DNA from 2 places in the Pseudomonas oplopanacis genome. Region 1 is predicted to be linked to the other one. Evidence: riboswitches for the same ligand, from Rfam matches in the RefSeq annotation. Region 1 holds a riboswitch; the other holds the start of a gene.

What was found. A riboswitch is a leader RNA that binds a small molecule or an ion and turns the genes downstream of it on or off. The one in region 1 is predicted to bind cobalamin.
Region 2: another riboswitch for cobalamin. It lies ahead of cobO (cob(I)yrinic acid a,c-diamide adenosyltransferase); the one in region 1 lies ahead of cobW (cobalamin biosynthesis protein CobW).

The regions. Positions count from the first base shown of each region.
Region 1 is NZ_JBSKHV010000008.1:276,972-288,944, forward strand. Features, by position in the region: gene ACWKV5_RS18140 (magnesium chelatase ATPase subunit I) at 1-832, opposite strand, end outside; gene cobN (cobaltochelatase subunit CobN) at 980-4,774, opposite strand; gene cobW (cobalamin biosynthesis protein CobW) at 4,778-5,851, opposite strand; cobalamin riboswitch at 5,952-6,163, opposite strand; cobalamin riboswitch at 6,341-6,568, shown strand; gene ACWKV5_RS18155 (CbtB domain-containing protein) at 6,689-6,880, shown strand; gene ACWKV5_RS18160 (CbtA family protein) at 6,892-7,599, shown strand; gene ACWKV5_RS18165 (cobalamin biosynthesis protein) at 7,596-8,009, shown strand; gene cobM (precorrin-4 C(11)-methyltransferase) at 8,091-8,837, shown strand; gene nfuA (Fe-S biogenesis protein NfuA) at 9,008-9,592, opposite strand; gene ACWKV5_RS18180 (fatty acid cis/trans isomerase) at 9,717-11,973, opposite strand, start outside.
Region 2 is NZ_JBSKHV010000002.1:745,812-757,784, reverse strand. Features, by position in the region: gene cbiB (adenosylcobinamide-phosphate synthase CbiB) at 1-10, opposite strand, end outside; gene bluB (5,6-dimethylbenzimidazole synthase) at 7-657, opposite strand; gene ACWKV5_RS07880 (cobyrinic acid a,c-diamide synthase CobB) at 654-2,036, opposite strand; gene cobO (cob(I)yrinic acid a,c-diamide adenosyltransferase) at 2,047-2,658, opposite strand; cobalamin riboswitch at 2,740-2,972, opposite strand; gene ACWKV5_RS07870 (hypothetical protein) at 3,128-3,712, shown strand; gene ACWKV5_RS07865 (PQQ-dependent sugar dehydrogenase) at 3,780-5,093, shown strand; gene ACWKV5_RS07860 (C40 family peptidase) at 5,109-5,645, opposite strand; gene ACWKV5_RS07855 (C40 family peptidase) at 5,811-6,437, opposite strand; gene hda (DnaA regulatory inactivator Hda) at 6,652-7,356, opposite strand; gene ACWKV5_RS07845 (AI-2E family transporter) at 7,587-8,660, opposite strand; gene ACWKV5_RS07840 (DUF2066 domain-containing protein) at 8,699-9,763, opposite strand; gene purM (phosphoribosylformylglycinamidine cyclo-ligase) at 10,146-11,204, shown strand; gene purN (phosphoribosylglycinamide formyltransferase) at 11,204-11,854, shown strand; gene ACWKV5_RS07825 (DUF3108 domain-containing protein) at 11,863-11,973, shown strand, end outside.

The sequences.
Region 1 (11,973 bases):
GCAAGGCGAATTCAGCGACGGCGTCGATATCGTCCTCAGTGATCGCGTTCGCACCGCGCCATGCCGCATGGGCGCGAGCGGCGCGCAGCCAGACCAGGTCAGCACGCAAGCCATCGACGCCGGCGGCAAAGCAGCGCTCGGTGATCAGCGCCAACGCTTGATCGTCGAGAGGGATGCTCGCCAGCACGCTACGGGCCTTCTCGCACTGTTCGCGCAGCGCCTGTTGCTGGAGTTCCCACTGTGCGCAAAAGCGCTGCGGATCGCTGTCGAAGTCCAGCCGCCGACGGATGATCTGGCCCCGTTCGGTCGGTGCGGTGTGACCGCTGAGGGCGACGTTCAGGCCAAAGCGGTCGAGCAGTTGCGGACGCAGCTCGCCCTCTTCCGGGTTCATGGTGCCGATCAGCACAAACTTCGCCGAATGCCGATGGGAAATGCCGTCGCGTTCGATCAGGTTGGTGCCGCTGGCGGCGACGTCGAGCAACAGGTCGACGAGGTGATCGGGCAACAGGTTGACTTCGTCGACGTAGAGCACGCCACCGTCGGCCTTGGCCAGTACACCGGGGGAAAATTGCGCACGGCCGTCGCTCAGAGCAGCGTCGAGGTCGAGGGTGCCGACCAGTCGTTCTTCGGTGGCGCCCAGCGGCAAGGTGACGAATTGACCGCTGGCCAGCAGGTCCGCGAGGCCCCGGGCCAGGGTGGATTTGGCCATGCCGCGCGGGCCCTCAATCAGCACACCGCCGATTTTCGGGTCGATGGCGGTCAGGTACAGGGCGAGCTTCAAGTCGTCGGCGCCGACCACGGCGGATAAGGGGAAATGCGGGGTGTCGGTCATTGTTAAATCTCGGTCATGGTCGGTGGCAGGCAACGTTTAACCTGTGGGAGCGAGCCTGCTCGCGAAGAGGCCATCACATTCAACATCATCGTTAGCTGAAAAATCGCCTTCGCGAGCAGGCTCGCTCCCACAGGGATTTGAGGTGCATCAGATGTCTTCTTCTATATCCAGCAGCAGGTTTTCGAGGGCCTCACGGTATTCGCCCGGCTCCTTCCACATCCCCCGCTGCTGCGCTTCCAGCATCCGTTCGGTCATGTCACGCAAGGCGTGCGGATTGTGCTCGCGAACAAACTTACGCGTCGCCGGGTCGAGCAAATAAGCGTCGGCCAGCAACGCGTACTGGTGATCGTCAATCAACTGCGTCGTAGCATCGAAGGCAAACAGGTTATCGACCGTCGCTGCCAGTTCAAACGCGCCTTTGTAGCCGTGACGCTTTACCCCCTCGATCCACTTTGGATTTGCCGCCCGGGAGCGGATCACCCGGTTCAACTCTTCTTTCAAAGTGCGAATCTTCGGCAAATCCGGCTGACTGTGATCGCCGTGGTAACTGGCCGCTGCTGCACCGCTGAGGCTTTCCACCGCAGCAAGCATGCCGCCCTGGAACTGGTAATAGTCGTTGGAATCGAGCAAGTCGTGTTCGCGGTTGTCCTGGTTTTGCAGCACCGCTTGCACCTGGCTCAGGCGCTGGGCGAATTGTTCGCGGGCGGCGGTGCCTTCGTCGGAACCGCCGTAAGCATAGCCGCCCCAATTCAGGTAAACCTCGGCCAGGTCATCACGGCTTTGCCACAGGCGCCCGTCGATGGCGCCCTGCACACCGGCGCCATAGGCACCGGGTTTGGCACCAAAAATTCGCCAGCCGGCCTGGCGATTTGCAGCGTCTTCATCCAGACCCGATTGCATCAGCGCTTCACGCTCGGCGCGCACTTTGGCGGCCAGGGGGTTGAGGTCGTCGGGTTCATCCAGCGCCGCGACCGCTTGCACCGCTGCGTCGAACAGACGGATCAGGTTGGCGAAGGCATCGCGGAAAAACCCGGAAACGCGCAAGGTCACGTCCACACGCGGACGGTCGAGCAGGCTCAGCGGCAGGATTTCGAAATCGTCGACCCGTTGACTGCCCGTTGCCCAGACCGGACGCACGCCCATCAGCGCCATGGCTTGGGCGATGTCGTCGCCGCCGGTGCGCATCGTTGCGGTGCCCCAGACGGACAGGCCGAGCTGGCGCAGGTGATCGCCGTGGTCTTGCAGGTGCCGTTCGAGGATCAGGTTGGCGGACTGGAAGCCGATGCGCCACGCGGTGGTGGTGGGCAGGTTGCGCACGTCCACCGAATAGAAGTTGCGCCCGGTGGGCAGCACGTCCAGGCGACCGCGACTGGGTGCGCCGCTCGGGCCGGCGGGGACGAAGCGGCCGTTCAAGGCGTCGAGCAGGCCGCGCATTTCGGCGGGGCCGCAGGCGTCGAGGCGTGGGGCGACGACTTCGTGCAGGCTGTCGAGGATGGCATGCACTTCGGTCCAGCGCGCCCCCTGTGGGAGGGTGCCTTTGTGGCGAGGGGGTTCTGGTTCGTTCAACAAAGTGTGGGTGATGAGTTGAGCGGCAAACAATTCCAGGCGTTCACGGGTATCACCGGCGGTTCGCCAGACTTCGTCACTGACAGTTTGCAATTCCATCGGACGCGGACCGCTCCAGGGATCAGCAAGCGCGCAATCCAGCGGATCGAACCCCAACTCAAACGCCTTCGCCAACGCCCGCAGCAAACTCGATTGCGCGCCACGCCCATCGCCACGGGGAATCCGCAGCAACGCCAGCAAGGTGTCGATGCGCAATCGCCCTGTCGGTGATTCGCCAAAGATGTGCAGGCCATCGCGAATCTGCGATTCCTTCAAGTCGCACAAATACGTGTCCAGGCGCGGCAGCCAGATCGCCGCATCGGCATCGCTGTCGAGTTTTTCGTCCAGTTGCAGTTCGCGATCGATGTGCGTATCACGCACCAGTTGCAGGATGTCGCGCTGCAATTCCCGGGCGCGGCGCGGATCGAGCAGTTGCGCTTCGTAATACTCGTCGGCCAGCAGCTCAAGGTTGCGCAGCGGCCCGTAGGTCTCAGCACGGGTCAGCGGCGGCATCAGGTGGTCGATGATCACCGCTTGGGTGCGGCGCTTGGCCTGCGCGCCCTCGCCCGGATCGTTGACGATAAACGGATAGATGTTCGGTAGCGGCCCGAGCAGCGCATCCGGCCAGCAGCTTTCCGAAAGCCCTACGCCTTTGCCCGGCAGCCATTCAAGGTTGCCGTGTTTGCCGACGTGGATCACGCCGTGGGCGCCGTAGGTGTTGCGCAGCCAGAAGTAGAACGCCAGATAGCCGTGAGGCGGCACCAGGTCCGGGTCGTGATAGACCGCACTCGGGTCCACCTGATAACCGCGTGCCGGTTGAATGCCGACGAAGGTCAGGCCGAAGCGCAGACCGGCAATCATCATCCGTTCGCCACGGTACATCGGGTCGTTTTCGGGTGGGCCCCAGCGTTCCAGCACGGCCTGACGATTGGCCTCGGGCAAGGCGTCGAACATGCGCTGGTATTCGTCCAGCGCGAGGCTTTGATGACACGGACGCTGGTCGAGGGTGTCGAGGTCGTTGCTGACGCCGCCGAGCAATTGCTGAATCAACGCGGTGCCGCTGCCCGGTAACTCGGCCGGCAACGGATAACCTTCTTGATGCAGCGCACGCAGGATGTTCAACGCAGCGGCCGGCGTGTCGAGGCCGACACCATTACCGATCCGCCCATCACGGGTCGGGTAGTTGGCAAGAATCAGGGCGATGCGCTTTTCGCGGTTCGGCACCCGCGCCAGATCAATCCAGCGTCGCGCCAGCTCAGCGACGAAGTCCATGCGTTCCGGTTGCGGTCGATAACACACCACGTCCGACTGACTGCGCTCGCTGCGCCACGCCAGGTCCTTGAAGCTGATCGGGCGGCTGATGATCCGGCCGTCCAGCTCCGGCAACGCGATGTGCATGGCCAGGTCGCGCGGGCCGAGGCCCTGCTCGCTGGCGCGCCAGCCGGGTTCGTTGTCCTGGGCGCAAATCGCCTGGATCACCGGAATGTTGCGGCGAAACGGTCGCAAATGCGGCGCTTCGGGGCTGGACTGGGCGAAACCGGTGGTGTTCAGAATCACCCCCGCCTCGACTTCATCCAGCCAATCCTCGACCACCGTCAGGCAGCCGGGCTCTTTCAAACTGGCCACGGCAATCGGCAAAGGGTTTAACCCGGCCGCTTGCAAACGCTGGCAGAAAACATCAATGAAAGCGGTATTGGCCGCCTGCAAATGCGAGCGGTAAAACAGCACCGCTGCCACCGGTTGATCAGCTTGCCAGTCGGCTTGCCAATCGCTCAGTTCGGCGGGGCTTTTTTGTGGGTGGTAAATCGCTGTGCGCGGCAGGACTTGCGGCTCGGCCCAGGCGTAATCGCGGCCCAGCCAGCGAGTGGCAAGGCAACGGAAAAAGTCCAGGGCATTGCTCATGCCGCCCTGACGCAAAAACTGCCAGAGCCGATCACGGTCGCAGGCCTCGACGGTGCTGAGGTCGCTGAGTTCCGGGTCCGGACGATCATCGCCCGGCACCAGAATCAGCTGCACGCCACGCTCGGACAATTGCACCAGCCGCTCGACGCCATAACGCCAATAGGCGATACCGCCGTGCAGCGAGATCAGGATCACCTTGGCGTGGCGCAGCACTTCATCGACATACAAATCGACCGAGGCGTGATTCTGCACCTGCATCGGGTTGGCCAGGCGCACGCTCGGGTAGTCGTCGGGCAGTTGCTGCGCGGCTTCGGCGAGCAGCGCCAGGCTGGAATCACCACTGCACAGGATCACCAGCTCGGCGGGGGTTTGTCCAAGGTCGGCGATGTTGTCATCCGACACGAAACCGCCGGGCTGGGTCCTGAGCAGGTGCATGGCTTAAACGCTGAGCGCGGCGCGCAATTGCGCTTCGAGCTGCACGGCGTCCAGTTCCTGGCCGATCAACACCAGGCGCGTGGTGCGCGCTTCCTCGGCGCCCCACTGACGGTCGAAGTGCTTGTCAAAACGTGTGCCCACGCCCTGAATCAGCAAACGCATCGGCTTGTTCGGGATCGCGGCGAAACCTTTGACGCGCAGGATGCCGTGCTTGACCACCAGTTGCGTCAGGGCGTCCATGAGCAGGCTTTCGTCGGCTTGCGGCAGCTCGATGGAGATCGAGTCAAACGCGTCGTGGTCATGCTCATCGTGATGGCCGTCTTCACCTTCATGGTGATGATCGTGATGGCTGTGACGGCTGTCGATGTGTTCTTCGGAGCCAGCACCGAGGCCGATCAACACGTCCAGTGGCACGCGACCGCTGCTGGCTTCGATGACTTTCACCGCAGGCGGCAGTTCTTCGGCGACTTCAAGGCGCACGCGCGCCAGGTCTTCAGGGCTGATCAGGTCAGCCTTGTTGAGGATCACCAGGTCGGCGCTGGCCAGTTGGTCGGCAAACAGCTCGTGCAGCGGCGATTCGTGGTCCAGGTTCGGGTCGAGTTTGCGCTGGGCGTCGACTTGATCCGGGAACGCGGCGAAGGTGCCGGCGGCCACTGCCGGGCTGTCGACTACCGTGATCACTGCGTCAACGGTGCAGGCGCTGCGGATTTCCGGCCACTGGAAGGCCTGGACCAGCGGCTTTGGCAGGGCCAAGCCCGAAGTTTCGATGAGGATGTGATCGAGGTCGCCGCGACGGGCCACCAGTTCGCGCATCACCGGGAAGAATTCTTCCTGGACGGTGCAGCACAGGCAGCCGTTGGCCAGTTCGTAGACGCGACCGTTGGCTTCTTCTTCGGTGCAGCCGATGGAGCACTGCTTGAGGATTTCGCCGTCGATGCCCAGCTCGCCGAACTCGTTGACGATCACTGCGATGCGACGGCCTTGAGCGTTGTCGAGCATGTGCCGCAGCAAGGTGGTTTTGCCCGAGCCGAGGAAGCCGGTAACGATGGTGACGGGGAGTTTGGCCAGTGTTTTCATCGGATGCCCTTTGGCAAGGTGGCGGGCATACGGGACGACGACCGCTGCAACACACGCTGCGCGGAAGATTTCGCCACCGGATCACCCCGCCCGGTTGAAAGTCAGAATCTGTGTCGAGGCAGGTCTCCTGGCTGACGGCTGGCCAGTCGTTTGACTGGCGGTTTTTGCGCCTTCCCGCTCGCGCCATGGCTGGCGCATGCAGTGGCATGGCAGAAACTGAACCGTTCACAGTTGCGGGGGCAGCCGCGGCATTGACCGCGTTCCCTTCTTAGCTTCGGCAATCGCCGAAGAACCTCGAAAGCGCAAGGCTACGCATCGGGCTGGGGCGGGTCAATGTTCACATGACATTGGCGGCGCTCCCTTCGCGAGCAGGCTCGCTCCCACAGGTGACCGCGTTCCAATGTGGGAGCGAGCCTGCTCGCGATGAAGTCAACAAGGCTTCGAGTTGAGAACCCTTGCCAATTGACGCGAATCCCCCGGCCATGCTCTCCTACGCACTTTGTTACGGGTGCCCTTCACAGGGTGAAACGGGAAACCGGTGAATCATGTGCTTTACTCAAAGCCATGTCAGTCCGGTGCTGCCCCCGCAACGGTAAGCGAGCGAAGCATCAAATCCACTGTGCCAGCAGTTCGGCATGGGAAGGTGATGCTTGCAGGTCAAGGCGAAAGCCAGCGCCCCTCGTGAGCCCGGAGACCGGCCCGCAACACAAAGTGACCGTTACGATCACTGAACAACAAACCCGCGGTGGGCGGGCGCTGTTTGAACGTCTGCGTGCCCGACTCGCAGGGGTTTTCCATGCGCTCTATTCACCCGCTGACAGACCAGAGGGATGCGCCATGTCGATCATCAGCAGCACCGGCCACACAACCACCAGCACCACTTCTACCCTGACTCAACGCCTGACCGCCGCCATCTGCGCGTCGATCCTGGGCGCCAGCCTTGTGTATTTCGCCGGTTTCTCGCACATCGAAGCGGTGCACAACGCCGCGCACGATACCCGTCACAGCTCCGCGTTCCCGTGCCATTGAGAGCTGACGACATGATCAAGCGTATTGCGCAAACCGCAGGGTTCACCGGGCTGCTGGCCGCCCTGCTGCTGACCCTGCTGCAAAGCTTCTGGGTCGCACCGCTGATTCTTCAAGCGGAAACCTACGAAAAATCCGAGCCGGCGGTGGTTCAACCCCATGAACACGCCGATGGCGCCATGGCCGCACACACCCACGACGCCGAAGCCTGGGAGCCGCAAGACGGCTGGCAGCGCGTGCTGTCGACCACTGGCGGCAATCTGGTGGTGGCCGTTGGTTTCGCCCTGATGCTCGCCGGTCTCTACACCCTGCGTGCCCCCAACAGCACCGCTCAAGGTCTGCTGTGGGGTCTGGCCGGTTATGCGACGTTTGTCCTCGCACCCACCTTGGGCCTGCCGCCTGAACTGCCGGGCACCGCTGCGGCGGACCTGGCGCAACGGCAGATCTGGTGGATCGGCACCGCCGCCTCCACCGCCGTCGGTATTGCGCTGATCGTGTTCAGCCGTCATTGGCTGATGAAAGTGCTGGGCGTGGCGATTCTGGCCGTTCCACACGTGATTGGCGCACCACAACCGGAAGTGCATTCGATGCTCGCGCCGCAAGCCCTGGAAGCTCAATTCAAAATCGCTTCGCAGTTGACCAACGTGGCGTTCTGGCTGGCCTTGGGCCTGATCAGTGCCTGGTTGTTCCGCCGCAAAAGCGATGGCCAATACCACGCATGACCGATGCGAGCACAGCGCCGACGCTAGTGGTCGGCCTGGGCTGCCAGCGTGGCTGCCCCGCCAGCACGCTGCGGGCACTGTTTGATCAGGCACTGCAGGCTCATCAAATCGGGCTTCACCAAATAAAGGCACTCGCCAGCATTGACCTGAAGCGCGACGAACCTGGCCTGATCGAACTCGCAGAACAACTCGCACTGCCGTTGATGTTCTTCAACAGCGAACAATTGGCCGGATATCAAGCCAGACTCAGCCATCGTTCCGACATCGCGTTCGAGCGCACCGGCTGCTATGGCGTAGCGGAAAGTGCCGCCCTGGCACTCGCCGAACAGCTGGCTCAGGCGCCGGTAAAACTGCTGATCCCCCGACAAAAATATGCGCAAGCGACCCTGGCATTGGCCGGCGCTGCGTAAAATCCCCGATAATCGCGCATTCGATCATGAGCAATCTTCATCTGAAGCGTTGCCCAGCCTCTTTTTTCACAGGAAACGACGATGACCGTCTACTTCATTGGCGCAGGTCCCGGCGACCCGGAACTGATCACGGTCAAAGGCCAACGGCTGATTCGCAGCTGTCCGGTGATCATCTATGCCGGCTCCCTCGTGCCGGCAGCCGTGCTGGAAGGCCATCGCGCCGAACAGGTGGTCAACAGCGCCGAATTGCACCTGGAACAGATCATTGATCTGATCAAAACCGCCCACGCCAACGGCCAGGACGTGGCGCGAGTGCACTCCGGAGATCCGAGTCTGTATGGCGCGATTGGCGAGCAGATTCGCTACCTGCGTGAACTCGACATTGCGTTTGAAATCATTCCGGGTGTGACGGCGACGGCGGCGTGTGCAGCGCTTTTAGGGGCTGAGCTGACCTTGCCGGACATTTCACAGAGCGTGATTTTGACCCGCTACGCCGACAAGACCGCCATGCCTGCAGGCGAAGAATTGGGTAGCCTGGCGCAGCATGGGGCGACCATGGCGATTCATTTGGGTGTGAATCATCTGGAGAAAATCCTCGTTGAGCTGCTGCCGCATTACGGCGCGGACTGTCCGATTGCGGTGATCCACCGGGCGACATGGCCCGATCAGGATTGGGTGGTGGGGACACTTGAGGATATTGCCGGAAAGGTTGCGGCCAAGGGGTTTCGGCGCACGGCGTTGATTCTGGTGGGACGGGTGTTGGGGAGTGATCAATTCAGCGAGTCGTCGCTGTATCGCGCTGGGCATGCGCATCTCTATCGCCAATAGGGCCTCTTCGCGAGCAGGCTCGCTCCCACAGGGGGATGCGGGTGTGTTCAAAATCCGGGGACGCCACTGAACCAATGTGGGAGCGAGCCTGCTCGCGAAAGGGCCAGTGAGTTTCACCCATAAAAAAACGGCACTCACGGGTGCCGTTTTTTCATATCGCAGCGAACACCTTAGTAGTAGGCGTTTTCTTTCTGCGTGTGGTCAGTCACGTCACGAACACCCTTGAGTTCGGGAATACGCTCAAGCAACGTGCGCTCGATGCCTTCCTTCAGGGTCACGTCTGCCTGGCCGCAGCCCTGGCAACCGCCACCGAACTTCAGCACGGCGATGCCGTCTTCGACCACATCGATCAGGCTGACCTGACCGCCGTGGCTCGCCAGCCCCGGGTTGATCTCGGTTTGCAGGTAGTAATTGATGCGCTCGTTGACCGGGCTGTCGGCGTTGACCATCGGTACTTTGGCGTTTGGCGCCTTGATGGTCAGCTGACCGCCCATGCGGTCGGTGGCGTAGTCGACTACCGCGTCGTCCAGGAAGGCTTCGCTGAAGTGATCGATATAAGCGGTGAAGCTTTTGAGCCCCAACGCCGTGTCTTCAGGTTTTTCTTCGCCCGGCTTGCAGTAGGCAATGCAGGTTTCGGCGTACTGGGTGCCAGGCTGGGTGATAAAGACGCGGATGCCGATACCCGGGGTGTTCTGCTTGGAGAGCAGGTCAGCCAGGTAATCGTGGGCGGCGTCGGTAATGGTTATAGCGGTCATGGAAACTCCTCGCAGGCTTGGGCGCAGTTTACGCCAATCAACGCGCCGCACAAAGTCCTAGTATTTTTGTCGGGAAAGATTCCGACGATCCCCTGATCCCCTGTGGGAGCGAGATCGCGGTGAGTCAGAGGTTTTCGTAGCGATTCATGTCCAGCACGCCCTCTTCCACCGGGTCGGTCTCGTGGACGTAGCGGCTGAGGTCGTGGAAATAGAACCAGAATTGCGGATGACTGCGACGAATTCCCCAGCGTTCGACGATTTTCTCAAAGCTGTCGGTGTCCCTGGCGTTTTCCATCGCATCAACGAAGGCCGGCACTTGGTCGGCCGGGATGTTGAACATGAAATTCGGGTAACTGCTGAGTACGCCCGGGAAAATCGTCAGCGTGTCGAGCCCCGGCTGGTAGCGCAGCGACTCACCCAGCAGGAACGCCACGTTGCTGTGCGCGCGGTTGCGCAGCAGGCTGTAGACCTCGCGTTTGCCGCTCGTCGTTTCGATGCGCAACATCGTCGCTTCCGGCAACTGGTCGATGACCTTCAAGCCGGCCGCCGGCCGCGATGTCAGGCTGCTCAGGGCCTGTTCGGCATTCTGCAAGTCAGGATCGATGTTCGGTCGCGAGCAATACGCGCCGTTGCAGCGGTTGATCGGGTCGGGTTTGGCATTCAGATCGCCGTAACGGGCCAGCAACTGCAGGGCGAAGTCGCGCTTGGGGTCTTTCTCGTCAAGCTTCAGCGCCGTCGGTGTGTCGTCGTCGATGGCCTCGTAATCCAGCCACATCTTGAATTTGCCGCTGTTCTGGTACCAATCGTCGAGGTAGCCATCCCGGGAATCGGCCGGCATCAGGCGCAGGAAGTTCTGCTCGGCGCCATTACGGATCAGGTCGAAGTACAGGCGGGTCTGGGCCTGATGGGAAACGTTGCCGAACACATCAAAATTGACCGCCAGTTGGTAATAGGTGCGCTCCAGCAACGGGAAGTCGAACAGCCACATGGTTTGCGGCACATCGCCGATCAGGCCCTTGTTCACCGATGCACTGTCGAAGTGGCGGAAGATGCTCAGCAGCGCGTTGTCATTCCCCGCCCACAAGGTCGACCAACTCGGCGCCGGAGCTTCGGCGTAGCTGTCCCGGCGCAGCGCTTCGTACTCGTTACGTTTGTCGCGGTAGTCATGCCACAGGCTCAAGACGCTGCCGACGTCATCGTTCTGCCCCGGCATGGCCAGCAACGGCGTGGCCTGGCCGCGGTAGTTCGGGTCGATGATATAGAGGTCGTGTTCCGGGGCCTGGAACAGCGCCCAGAAGTTGTCGCGGATCACGTCCGTGGCAATCTGGCCACGGCAGACCGGGCCACGAATAAAGGTGCGCACAAAGTATTCGGCGTTATCCAGCATGAACTGGTAGCGCGCCTGCGCCGGGATCGCCTCGAAGGTAGCGAACGGATTGGCCCGTCGTTCCGGCCCGTAGCCCGGCAAGGCGTTGACCTGCCAGTTACCGCTATAGAACAGGCTTTTGATCCGCGCCATCTTCGCCGCACTCAGCAGATAGGTGATGTGGGTTTTCTGCACAATCACCCCCTGCACCGGCCACAAGCGGTAATACACCTGGGTGCCTGGGTCATCATTCGGGCGGCGGGTGTTGATCAGGTCAATCGGCTGGCCGGTGGGCGTACGCGAGCGCACCCACTGAAAAAAGTGCCCCGGCTCGCCGTCCTTGAAGTAGATGTGCGCCAGAAACCAGTGCTCGAACAACCAGCGCGCCACCAGGCTTTGCCGGGAACCGGGTGCGTTGAGCAGGTTTTCCCATTGCACCACCTCCAGCGCTTCTTTCGCGCTCGGCATCAGCGCCTGCTCATCAATCGGCGCACCCGACGCCAACCAGCGTTGCAGTGTCTGGTATTGCTGATCGGTCAGGCCCGTGACCGCCAGCGGCATGCCCTCTTTGGGATGTGAACTGGCATAGCCGTCGAACTCCGCCGGCATGGCGCACATGTTTTCCCGGTTCAGACCGAGAACAATGTCTTCCGGCAATTTGGCATTGGGTTGCAACGGGGTTTTGTGGCCCAGCTCAAGCATCCGTGCCATCAGCGCAGCTTGGCTGCCTTGGGCATCGAGTACCGGATAGAAGCCTTTCTGTTGCCAGGCGTGCTTGCCGAATGCGTCGTAAAACAGCCGGGTCGGGGCGGCGGCAGTACTGCGGTCACCATCGTAGACCGGGACTTTCGTCGCGCCACGCGCGGCGCCTTCGCCACTGCCCAGATTGAGCTGACAGGCGGCGTCGTTGCACGCATGGCAGGCGACGCACTTTTCGGTAAAGATCGGTTGAATGTCGCGGCTGTAGGAAATCGCAGAGGAAATGGCCGGACCTTGCGCAGCGGCGCCCCAGCTT
Region 2 (11,973 bases), on a different contig from region 1:
CCACACTCATTGACTCACTCCCCAATAATTTTCGTACAGCAACTCACTGAGCGGACGCGCTTGCGCCCAGCCTTCGAGTACCAGCATCGGCGCCGGATAGAATTCCTTGACCGGCCCCAGACAAAGAACCGCCAACGGCTTGGCCCCGGCCGGCAATCCCAGCAGGTCCGCCAGCGCTTGCGGCTCGAACAGCGACACCCAGCCCATGCCCAGGCCTTCGGCGCGGGAGGCCAGCCACAGATTTTGAATCGCGCAGGACAACGAGGCCATGTCCATTTCCGGCAAGGTGCGACGGCCGAAGATGTGACGCTCGCGATCATCCATCAGCGCGGCGACCAGCACTTCGGCACAGTCACTGATGCCTTCGACCTTGAGCTTCATGAATTCGTCGGTGCGCTCGCCGAGGGCTTCGGCGGTGCGGATGCGTTCTTCTTCCACCAGCGACTGGATCTTGCCGCGCAGGACCCGGTCGCTGATGCGGATGAAACGCCAGGGCTGCATCAGACCGACGCTGGGCGCCTGGTGTGCGGCTTCGAGCAGGCGTCGCAACAACTCGGGCTCGACCGTGCCGCCGCTGAAGTGACGCATGTCACGGCGTTCGCCGATGGCGCGGTAGACCGCTGCGCGTTCGACCTGACTGAATGCGTTGTCAGTCATGGCCTCTTCGCGAGCAGGCTCGCTCCCACAGGGTTCAGGTGATCCATTGTAGGAGTGAGCCTGCTCGCGATGGCGATCTCAAGGTCAGGCGCAAACAATGCGGCTACCGCTGAAGGGTTTGACGGAAAATAAAAGTGCACATAAGAAGCCGTCATCCGCCCCTCACGATAAACCGCCTCCGCTCCCCGCCCACCATTCGGGCTCAGGCCACGCGCAATCGGTTCAAGCTCGGTGCTGGTCAGCGAATGGTGATACGTGTGCCCGCGCAACGAACCTTCCGGCAATTCCACCGCTTGCAACGCCAACGCGGCCAGACGCTTTTGCATCACCGCATCGCCCTTCAGCAAGCCCACCAGTTCGGCGCGAGTGCCGTCGACATCGGTCAGCGAGTCGAGCAAATACAACATGCCGCCACACTCGGCCAACAGCGGTTTACCGGCCGTATGATGCGCACGAATCGCGTCGAGCATCGTGGTGTTCTGCGACAGTGCAACATGGTGCAATTCCGGATAACCACCCGGCAGATACAAGCTGTCTGCCTCTGGTAATTGGCTGTCACGGATCGGCGAGAAAAACCGCAACTCGGCGCCCATGGCTCGCAGCAAATCCAGGCTCGCGCCGTAGGTGAACGCGAACGCTTCATCACGGGCCACGGCAATTCGCACGCCCGCGAGCAACGGCTCGGCAGGGATCACATCAGGGGCGGCAAATTCAACTGCTGGCGGCAGCGCGACTTCGCAACTGCTGGCCAACGCATCGGCCGCCGCATCAAGACGCAGATCGAGATCGTTCAGCTCACTGGCCTGCACCAGGCCCAGATGCCGGCTCGGCAATTCGATCCCGGTTTCCCGCGACAACGCGCCGTACCAACGCAAACCTTCGGTGAGGCTGCCTTCGAGCAGTTGCGCATGACGTAACGTGCCGACGCGGTTGGCCAATACGCCGGCAAACGGCAAGTCCGGCTGATACTTCGCCAGCCCCAACGCCAATGCACCAAAGGTCTGGGCCATGGCGGTGCCATCGATCACCGCGAGCACCGGCACACCAAAGTGCCGCGCCAGGTCAGCGCTGGAAGGCGTGCCGTCGAACAAGCCCATGACGCCTTCGATGAGGATCAAGTCGGCTTCAGCGGCGGCTTCCCACAACAGTCGACGACTTTCCTGCTCGCCGACCATCCACATGTCCAGTTGATACACCGGCGCACCGCTGGCGCGCTCGAGAATCATCGGGTCGAGAAAGTCCGGGCCGCATTTGAATACGCGCACCTTGCGCCCCTGATTGCGATGCAAACGGGCCAGCGCAGCAGTGACGGTGGTCTTGCCCTGACCGGAGGCCGGCGCGGCAATCAGTACCGCCGGGCAGTGACGACTGTTTTTCATAAAGTAGTATTCACAGCTCGACGCCTTTTTGCGCTTTGATCCCGGCCTGGAACGCGTGCTTGATCACGCCCATTTCGGTGACGGTGTCGGCGAGTTCGATCATTTCCGGCTTGGCGCCGCGACCGGTCACCACCACATGTTGCATCGGCGGACGTGCCTGCAAATCACTGAGCACCTGATCGAGGTCGAGGTAGCCGTGCTTGAGGGCTATGTTCAGCTCATCCAGCACCACCAGGCCAATCGACGGATCGTTGAGCAATTCGCGGGACACCGCCCAGGCGGCTTCGGCGGCGGCGATGTCACGCTGGCGGTCCTGGGTTTCCCAGGTGAATCCCTCTCCCATGACATGGAAACGCACTTGTTCCGGGAAGCGGCGGAAGAACAGTTCTTCGCCGGTGCTGTTGCGGCCCTTGATGAATTGCACCACACCGCACTGCATGCCGTGGCCCATGGAGCGGGCGAGCATGCCGAACGCCGAACTGCTTTTGCCTTTGCCGTTGCCGGTCAGCACCAGCAACAAGCCGCACTCGTTCGGGGAATTGGCAATGCGTTCGTCGATCACGGCTTTTTTGCGCTGCATGCGCGCCAAATGGCGTTCGTCACGATCTGGGGTATCGGTCATGGGGGAGCTCTCCGTTGAGGCTGGATAACGGCGGGCAGGCACAAGAATAGACGGCAAGAAGCCTGGCATCGCCCACCGTGATGCCGCTGGATGAATCAGGCCGGTCTCCGGGCTCATGAGCGGCTTTCACCTGACTGCGCGCCTTCCCATGTCGGCTTCGACACAGTGGCTCAAGGCGCAGTCTTCACTCATTTACCGTTGCGGGGGCAGCGCCGGGATCGTGACGTTTCGTCGCTTGACGATAGTCACTCACCGGCTTCCCTGTTTCACTCTGTCGGCCACGGCCACAGAGCACCTGAAACAAGCCGCGAAGGTTAGAGGGTTGGGGGTGGAGCGTCAAATGAAGACAAAGCTCCGGCGAGCGATATACTGCCGCCGATCCATTTACTGACGCCAATCTTGCGCCACACTGTCAGCAGTGATATCAAAGAGCCACAAACCCAACAACACAATTACAAGGGTGAGCAACATGCAAGGCATGATTATCAGCAATCCGAAGCTGGAATTCCTGCGACCGGTGCTGGAACGCTGGTTTGACTGTATCGACCGCTACAACTCGGTTCGCGGCGATAACGAAGCGCCTTACTGGCATGACGAAAAGGCCAACCTTGGCCTGCTCAATGCCGCTGCGTGGATGGCGGAAATGGTCACGCTGCAAAACACCACGACGCGTAAACAGAACGAAGAAGGCGAGCGCAATGCCCGCGCCGACCTGTTTATCGCCACCGCCGAAGAGCGCGCCTACTTTCAGGCCACTCAACGCTGGCCCAAGGTCAACAGCCTGAATCTGACCCAGGCACTGCAGGACATCACCAGCGATGCCAAACGCATCAGCTACGCCAGCGACCTGAAACTCGGCTGCCTGTTCGTGGCTCCGCAAAAAGCCCAGCAGAGCGCGACCCCCGAAGAACTTCAGGACATGGTCGACGACCTGCAAAAGGAACACTGCTGCGCTGTGGCCTGGTATTTCCCTTACGCCTACCGCAAGTTGCGCAACGAAGCCGGAAACTATCACCCCGGTATCGCGGTGCTGCTCAAGGAAGCTCGCGGCTGACCATTGAACCATCGCTGCGTTTATCTTCTCTATGAATTAAGACACTGCATTCATAGGGAAGACCAGCATGCGCAAGCCCCCGCTCGTTCTCGTCATCGTGCTCGCCGGAGGGCTCGCCGCCTGTGGTGAAACCTCCAGCCTGCAAGTCTCCGACGGCACCGGCCCGTCACCCAAGCTGCCCGAACCGAATAAAACCCTGATCCCGACGGTGAACATCGCCCCGGCGATCGGCTGGCCGGCCGGCGCGAAACCCACCGCTGCCGCCGGCACTCAAGTGGCGGCCTTCGCTGAAAGCCTCGATCACCCGCGCTGGCTCTACGTGCTGCCTAACGGTGATGTGCTGGTGGCCGAAACCAACGCGCCGCCCAAACCCGATGACGGCAAAGGCATTCGTGGCTGGGTCATGAAGAAAACCATGGGCCGCGCCGGCGCCACCGTCCCCAGTGCGAATCGCATCACGCTGCTGCGAGACAAGGACCACGACGGCATCGCCGAAACTCGTACAGTGTTCCTGGAAAACCTCAATTCGCCGTTTGGCATGACGCTGGTCGGCAATGACCTGTACGTGGCCGACACCGACCGCTTGTTGCGTTTCCACTATGAAAACGGTGACACCGCGATCAAGTCGCCGCCGATCAAGGTGGTCGATCTGCCGGGAGGCACGCTGAATCATCACTGGACCAAAAACGTCATCGCCAGCAAGGACGGCAGCAAGCTGTACGTCACCGTGGGCTCGAACAGCAACGTCGGCGAAAACGGCCTCGACAAGGAAGAAGGCCGCGCGGCGATCTGGGAAGTGGACCGTGCCACCGGCAATCACCGGATATTTGCCTCAGGGATTCGCAACCCCAACGGTTTGGCCTGGGAGCCTCGTAGCGGCGCACTGTGGACGGCAGTCAACGAGCGCGACGAGATTGGCAGCGACCTGGTGCCGGACTACATCACTTCGGTCAAGGATGGCGCGTTCTACGGCTGGCCCTTCAGCTACTACGGCCAACATGTCGACATTCGCGTCGAGCCGCAAAACCCGGACCTGGTGGCCAAGGCCATCGCGCCGGACTACGCGGTCGGCCCGCACACCGCGTCGTTGGGCCTGACGTTCGCAGAAGGCAACACCTTGCCCGCGCAATTCAAGGAAGGCGCCTTCATCGGCCAGCATGGCTCGTGGAACCGCAAGCCGCACAGTGGCTACAAAGTGATTTTCGTGCCGTTCGCAGGTGGCAAACCGACCGGGCAACCGGTGGATGTGCTGACGGGATTCCTCAATAAAGACGAAGACGCCATGGGCCGGCCGGTGGGCGTGGTGATCGATCAGCAAGGTGGCTTGCTGGTGGCGGATGATGTGGGGAACAAGGTGTGGCGCGTGACTGCCACAAAATAACCGCCGGCGGTGGGACTAGGGATTACGCGCCAGGTGCTCGGGCTGCAGAACGCGCTTGGCGCTCAGGTAAGCCTTCTGCCAGTACGCCTTGGACAGGCTGTCGAGCTTCACCGTGCCACCCGTGGCCGGTGCATGAACGAAGCGCCCTTCGCCGACGTAAATCCCGGCATGGCTGACCTGAGAGCCGCCATTGGTGGCGAAGAAAATCAGGTCCCCAGTTTGCAAACCTTCCTTGCCCACATTGGCGGCTTGCATGCTGATCATTTCACGCGTGGTACGCGGCAGGGAAATGCCGGCGGCATCCCGGTAGACGTAGCCGATCAGCCCACTGCAATCGAACCCCGAGTCGGGTGTATTGCCGCCCCAGCGGTAAGGCGTGCCCACGAGCCCCAATGCACGGAACAACACTTCTTCCGCCTCGGGGGAGAATGCCTGGGAAGAACCAAAGACGATGGGTGCGCGAACCACCGGCGCAGGAGGCGGTGTGCGGCTGGCGCATGCGCTGAGCAGCGCTGCGAAGAACATGAGTGCGAGGCGGGCCGACATCGTCATAAGCAGAACATCCTGATCTGGCTGCGGCTTTTTCTGCCGGGAAGACAGAAAAGAAAACCGCCTGCGTTGGACGCAGGCGGTTTGCCATCAATAATAGATCAGGATTCTAGCGGCTATGCGGCAAACTTCAAGTAAGACTTTAACTTCGCCTTACAAACTGTAAGTTTACTTGCGAGCGGTGACCACGGTCGGGGCCATCGCGAGGGCGCGCTTGGCTTCGATGAAGGTCTTGCTCCAGTAGCTGTCGCCCAGGCTATCGACCCGGACACCACCGCTTTTGCGGCTGCTGGAGTGGATGAACTGGTTGTCACCCAGATAAATCCCGGCGTGACTGACGCGACCGCGACGACCGTTGGTGGCGAAGAACAGCAGGTCGCCCGGCTTCAGCGCGCTGCGAGCGACCAGAGGTGCGTCCACGTTGATCATTTCGCGAGTGGAGCGTGGCAAGTTCATGCCCGCTTCTTCACGGAACAGATAACCGATGAAGCCGCTGCAATCGAAACCGGCTTCAGAGGTACCGCCGAAACGGTAACGGGTACCGATCAGGGACATGCCACGTTCAAGGATGCTGTCGGCCAGAACCGGAAGCTGGTACGACTTGCCATCGGCGAAGTCAGCCAGTTCTTTATCGGTGGCCAGCTCTTCCTGGAAAAGAACGGAAGAGGATTGCGCGGTAACTGAATTTTTAACCTGCTGTTGTTGCTCTTGCTGGGACACTGGAGAGTGAGCAGCGCAACCGAACAACAGGGTGACGAGTGCGAGAGGCACGAGGGGTGCGAAGCGCTTTAGCATGGGCACGACCGTGGCTGATAGTTGTAAAGAAGTCGAGACTATGCCCGCTATCATCCTCATTTGCAAATTCAATCGAACTTTATGTGACTTATCGGTTTCTCGTTAACATCTAAGCGCTTAAGCCCATTTTAAACGCTTGCGCAGCCTGCAGCCCTGTAGGAAAGCGCATTTCCTGGCGCCTGAAATATGCCGAAACCCCTGCCAGGCTTAGACTTTACCAGCCAAGAGTTTCTTTCAGAAAGGGGATGGTCAGCTTGCGCTGAGCTTGAAGAGAGGCCTGATCGAGACGCTCAAGCAGCTCGAACAGCGCACTCATGCTGCGAGTACCGCGGGTCAAAATAAAATGCCCGACTTCATCGGTCAGGTGCAGCCCACGACGCGACGCACGCAATTGCAAGGCACGCAATTTGTCTTCGTCGGAGAGCGGACGCATCTGAAAGATCAGTGCCAGGGTCAAGCGCGACTTCAAATCCGCCAGCTTCACCGGCAGTTCACGCGGTGAGGTCGACGCGGCGATCAGCAGGCGCCGACCGCTATCGCGCAGGCGATTGAACAGATGGAACAGCGCCTCTTCCCAATCCGCCCTGCCGGCAACTGCCTGTAAATCATCCAGGCAGACCAGTTCGTATTGTTCGAGGTTATCGAGAATCGAGATGCCACGGTCCAGCAGTTCGGCCAATGGCAGGTACACCGCCGGCTCTCCCAACTGCTCGAAGCGCAGGCAGGCCGCCTGCAACAAGTGCGTACGCCCTACCCCGTCCTTGCCCCAGAGATAAATCAGGCTTTCGGTCCACCCGGCGTCGGCTTCGCATAGCCGCTCGACATAGCCGAGTGCAGCGGCATTGGCGCCTGGGTAGTAATTGATAAAGGTAGCGTCATCACGCAGACGCACACCTAGGGGCAGCTGAATCGGTTTCATGCTGACTGAACAGTTCCAAAGGAACCGTTAGTGGCCTCTGTGTAAAGTTTGCGAAGTTTATACCCGTGACGCTGGTCGCACAATGCGACAGACCACAAGCAAAATCAAAGGTTTGCGTTAACGCACTGGTTTTATGACAGTTTTGTTGGCGGCGCATGTGACAGCCACGCGAGGGATGCAGGCCAACCCGGCAACGATCCGGGTTGGCCGCGACAACCTTTCAGTGATCCTTACAACTGCGGCTCATCCTCACCACTGTACATCTCAGAATCTTTATACAAATCATGCACATGGCGCACCAGCACCATGATCACCGCCGCCACAGGCAACGCCAGCAACACACCGGTGAAACCGAACAGCTCGCCGCCCGCCAGAATGGCGAAAATCACCGCCACCGGGTGCAGGCCGATCCGGTCCCCGACCAACAATGGCGTCAGCACCATGCCTTCCAGTGCTTGCCCGACCATGAACACTGCGACAATGCCCAACATCGGATAAAGGTCGCCGCCGAACTGGAACAGACCGGCAATCAACGCCGCGCCAATCCCGATGACGAAGCCCATATAAGGCACGATCGCGGCCAGACCGGCGATCAAGCCGATCAACAGCCCCAACTCCAGCCCCACCAGCATCAGGCCCGACGCGTAGATCACGCCCAGCGCCACCATCACCAGCAATTGCCCGCGCACGAAAGCGCCGAGCACTTCATGACACTCACCAGCGAGCTCGACCACCCGCTCTTCACGATCGCGCGGCAGCAGGCTGCGGATCTTCGCCACCATCAGGTCCCAGTCCCGCAGCAGGTAGAAACTCACCACCGGGATCAATACCAGATTGGCCAACCAGCCAATCAGCGCGAGACCCGACGCGGTGGCCTGACTCAACACCACACCGACAATGTCGCTGGTCTGGCCCACGTGCTCACTGATTGCGGCCTTGAGCTTGTCGAACTTCCAGAAGCCCTCCGACAACCCGAACTTCGACTGCGCCCACGGCAATGCGGTGTGCTGCAGCCAGTCGAGCATTTGCGGTGCCAACTCATACAAACGAAACAACTGCCTGGCCAGCAGCGGCACCAACACCAGCAGCAGCGTGGTGAAAATCAGGGTGAACAGCGCAAACACCGCCACCACGCCCCACGTCCTTGAAAGCCCGGCCCTCTCCAGCCGATCCACCAGCGGATCGAACAGATAGGCCAGCAGCAGCGCCACCAGAAATGGCGTCAGGATCGGATGCAGCAGCCAGACAAACGCGCAGAGCAGAACCACTCCACCCAACCAGAACCAACGGCGCGTATCGGCCATGTACCACTCCATATGCATCTATATAAAGAAAGAAAACCTTACCAGCGGAATCGCAACTGTGGCGTCGGTGCCACAGCCGGCGCTACGGCCGGCGCCGAACCTTGCGCCACTGGCTGAACCGGGGCGACGGGCGCAGGCGCCTCACCGGCCGGCACTTCCTGCAACTTGGCCAGCGACAACTGCGAGCGCAGCTGCTCGGCGCTGCCGTTCACCCGGTAAAGGATGCGATCACCGTCAACACTTTGTAGGCGCGCACCAAAGGGGTCGAGCAAGCGCCCCAGCGCCGCGTAGCGTTCCAGGTTCATGCCTTGCACTTCCAGCAATTGCTCGCCCGAAGCCCCGCCAGCCTTGACGACAAACCGCGGCGCCAGTCGCTCGCTGACCGCCAGCATCACGGCATCAGCCACGGCAGCCTGATCCGCGCCTTGCACACTGCCCGCTTCTTTCTTGTCGCCCAGCCACAAATTCCACTTGGCCTGCCACTGGCCACCCTCTTCCTTGGCATGCACCGCGAGCAATGCGTCAGCGTTGTAACGTTCCGAGGCATTGTGCAGCGGCGTCGCATCCGCACCTTCAAGCGTCGGCGCGGTCGCCACCAACTGCTCACTCAAATCCGCCAGTGGCAAACGCAACGGCAAACCACGGTGCTGCGCCGCACGCCGCAGCGGGGCCGCGCTGGCCTGGCCATCGCCCACCAGGCTCGAACCTTCGGTGGAGTCGTTCAGCCACCAGCCGAGGATCGACGGCCGATTCGCGCCCCACAACGACAGCCCCGCCCGACGCAGCGCCTGCTCGGTGGTGGCCGGGTCAAAATCGACCTTCAACACTTCCGGCGGCCCCGCATCAAAGCCGTATTGACTGATGATCTGCTGAGGGTCTTTGCGTAGCGCCGCCAACCCCGGGCTCTGCGCGGCCTTCGGATCGCCGGTCAGGCGCAGCACCAGCGTGTCCAGCGCCCGCTGGGTCGCTTGATCACGTTCCTCAGTCGACTGACTGGTGACAGGCTCGCGCACCTGATAAAGACCTTTCACGTTCTCGGCATGGCTCGCGAGGCTAAAAAGGGAAAAACAGCTCAGACACAAAAATTTAGAAAGAAAACGCATGGAAGATTCCTGACGACAAGAGCGGCTGGAACAGACCGCATGAAGACGATCGAACAGGGCTGTGACCACATCCCTGCGCAAAACATTCACACGGCCGCGATAAGTTTTCGCACTGTCATAACGATAGACGGTTAATCGCGATACCTTATACAGCCATGCAAGACGCCGCTAATACGCTCAATATCAATTTTTTTAATAGGATATGCCCCTGCCGTCGGCGTGAGGATGGCCGCTGCCCCTCAAGCCTGATAAAATCGCGCGCCTTCGCAGACCGGCAACAGCCGGGCGGCTCGAATTTCGCGTGAGGCAATCGCCCCCGTCGAATTCGGCGTCCCCGCTGGACTCGGTCGTTACCCCTGAATCCCCCCTAAAGGCCTGGATCATGAGCAAGCAACCCTCCCTGAGCTACAAGGACGCCGGTGTAGACATCGACGCCGGTGAAGCATTGGTCGAACGCATCAAGAGCGTCGCCAAGCGCACTGCGCGCCCGGAAGTCATGGGCGGCCTGGGCGGTTTCGGCGCCCTCTGCGAAATCCCGGCTGGCTACAAGCAGCCTGTGCTGGTTTCCGGCACCGACGGCGTGGGCACCAAGCTGCGCCTGGCCCTGAACCTGAACAAGCACGACAGCATCGGCATCGACCTGGTAGCCATGTGCGTGAACGACCTGGTGGTCTGCGGCGCCGAGCCGCTGTTCTTCCTCGACTACTACGCCACCGGCAAACTCAATGTCGAAACCGCGACCCAGGTCGTGACCGGCATCGGCGCGGGCTGCGAACTGTCCGGCTGTTCCTTGGTCGGCGGCGAAACCGCTGAAATGCCTGGCATGTACGAAGGCGAAGACTACGACCTGGCCGGCTTCTGCGTTGGCGTCGTGGAAAAATCCGAAATCATCGACGGTTCGAAAGTCGCTGCCGGCGATGCCCTGCTCGCCCTGCCGTCTTCCGGCCCGCACTCCAACGGCTACTCGCTGATCCGCAAGATCATCGAAGTGTCGGGTGCCGACATCGAGAACATCCAGCTCGACGGCAAACCGCTGACCGACCTGCTGATGGCCCCGACCCGTATCTACGTGAAGCCGCTGCTCAAGCTGATCAAAGACACCGGCGCCGTCAAAGCCATGGCCCACATCACCGGTGGCGGCCTGCTGGACAACATCCCGCGCGTTCTGCCAAAAGGCGCCCAAGCCGTGGTTGACGTCGCGAGCTGGACCCGCCCTGCCGTGTTCGACTGGCTGCAAGAAAAAGGCAACGTCGACGAAAACGAAATGCACCGCGTGCTGAACTGCGGCGTCGGCATGGTCATCTGCGTGGCTCAAGAGCACGTTGAAACCGCGCTGAACGTATTGCGTGAAGCAGGCGAGCAGCCATGGGTCATCGGTCAGATCGCTACCGCTGCCGAAGGCGCGGCTCAGGTCGAACTGAAGAACCTTAAGGCGCACTAATGTCCGCCACCTGTGATGTCGTGGTGCTGCTCTCCGGCACCGGCAGTAACTTGCAGGCCTTGATCGACAGCACGCGGACCGGCGACAGCCCGGTCCGCATCGCTGCGGTGATTTCCAACCGCGCCGACGCCTACGGCCTGCAACGCGCCAGGGACGCGGGTATCGACACCCGCTCCCTGGATCACAAGGCTTTCGAAGGCCGCGAGGCCTTTGATGCCGCGATGATCGAACTGATCGACGCCTTCAATCCCAAACTCGTGGTACTGGCCGGTTTCATGCGCATTCTCAGCGCTGACTTCGTGCGCCACTACGCCGGTCGCCTGCTCAATATCCATCCTTCGCTGCTACCCAAATACAAAGGGTTACACACTCATCAGCGCGCGCTGGAAGCCGGCGACACCGAGCACGGCTGCTCCGTCCACTTCGTCACCGAGGAACTCGATGGCGGACCACTGGTCGTACAGGCAGTAATACCGGTAGAGTTGCACGATTCGCCGCAGAGTCTGGCGCAGCGAGTCCATGCCCAGGAACACCTGATCTACCCGTTGGCTGTACGCTGGTTTGCCGAAGGTCGTTTATCACTCGGCGAACAAGGTGCTTTACTGGATGGGAAGTTACTCGCGGCCAGCGGCCACTTGATTCGAAACTAGGAGATATTATGCGTCGCGCCCTGCTCTTCGCTTGCGCTCTGTTTGCCTTGCCCCTGGCACAGGCTTCGGAACTTCAACCTTTCTCCGCCAGCTACACCGCCGACTGGAAACAGCTGCCC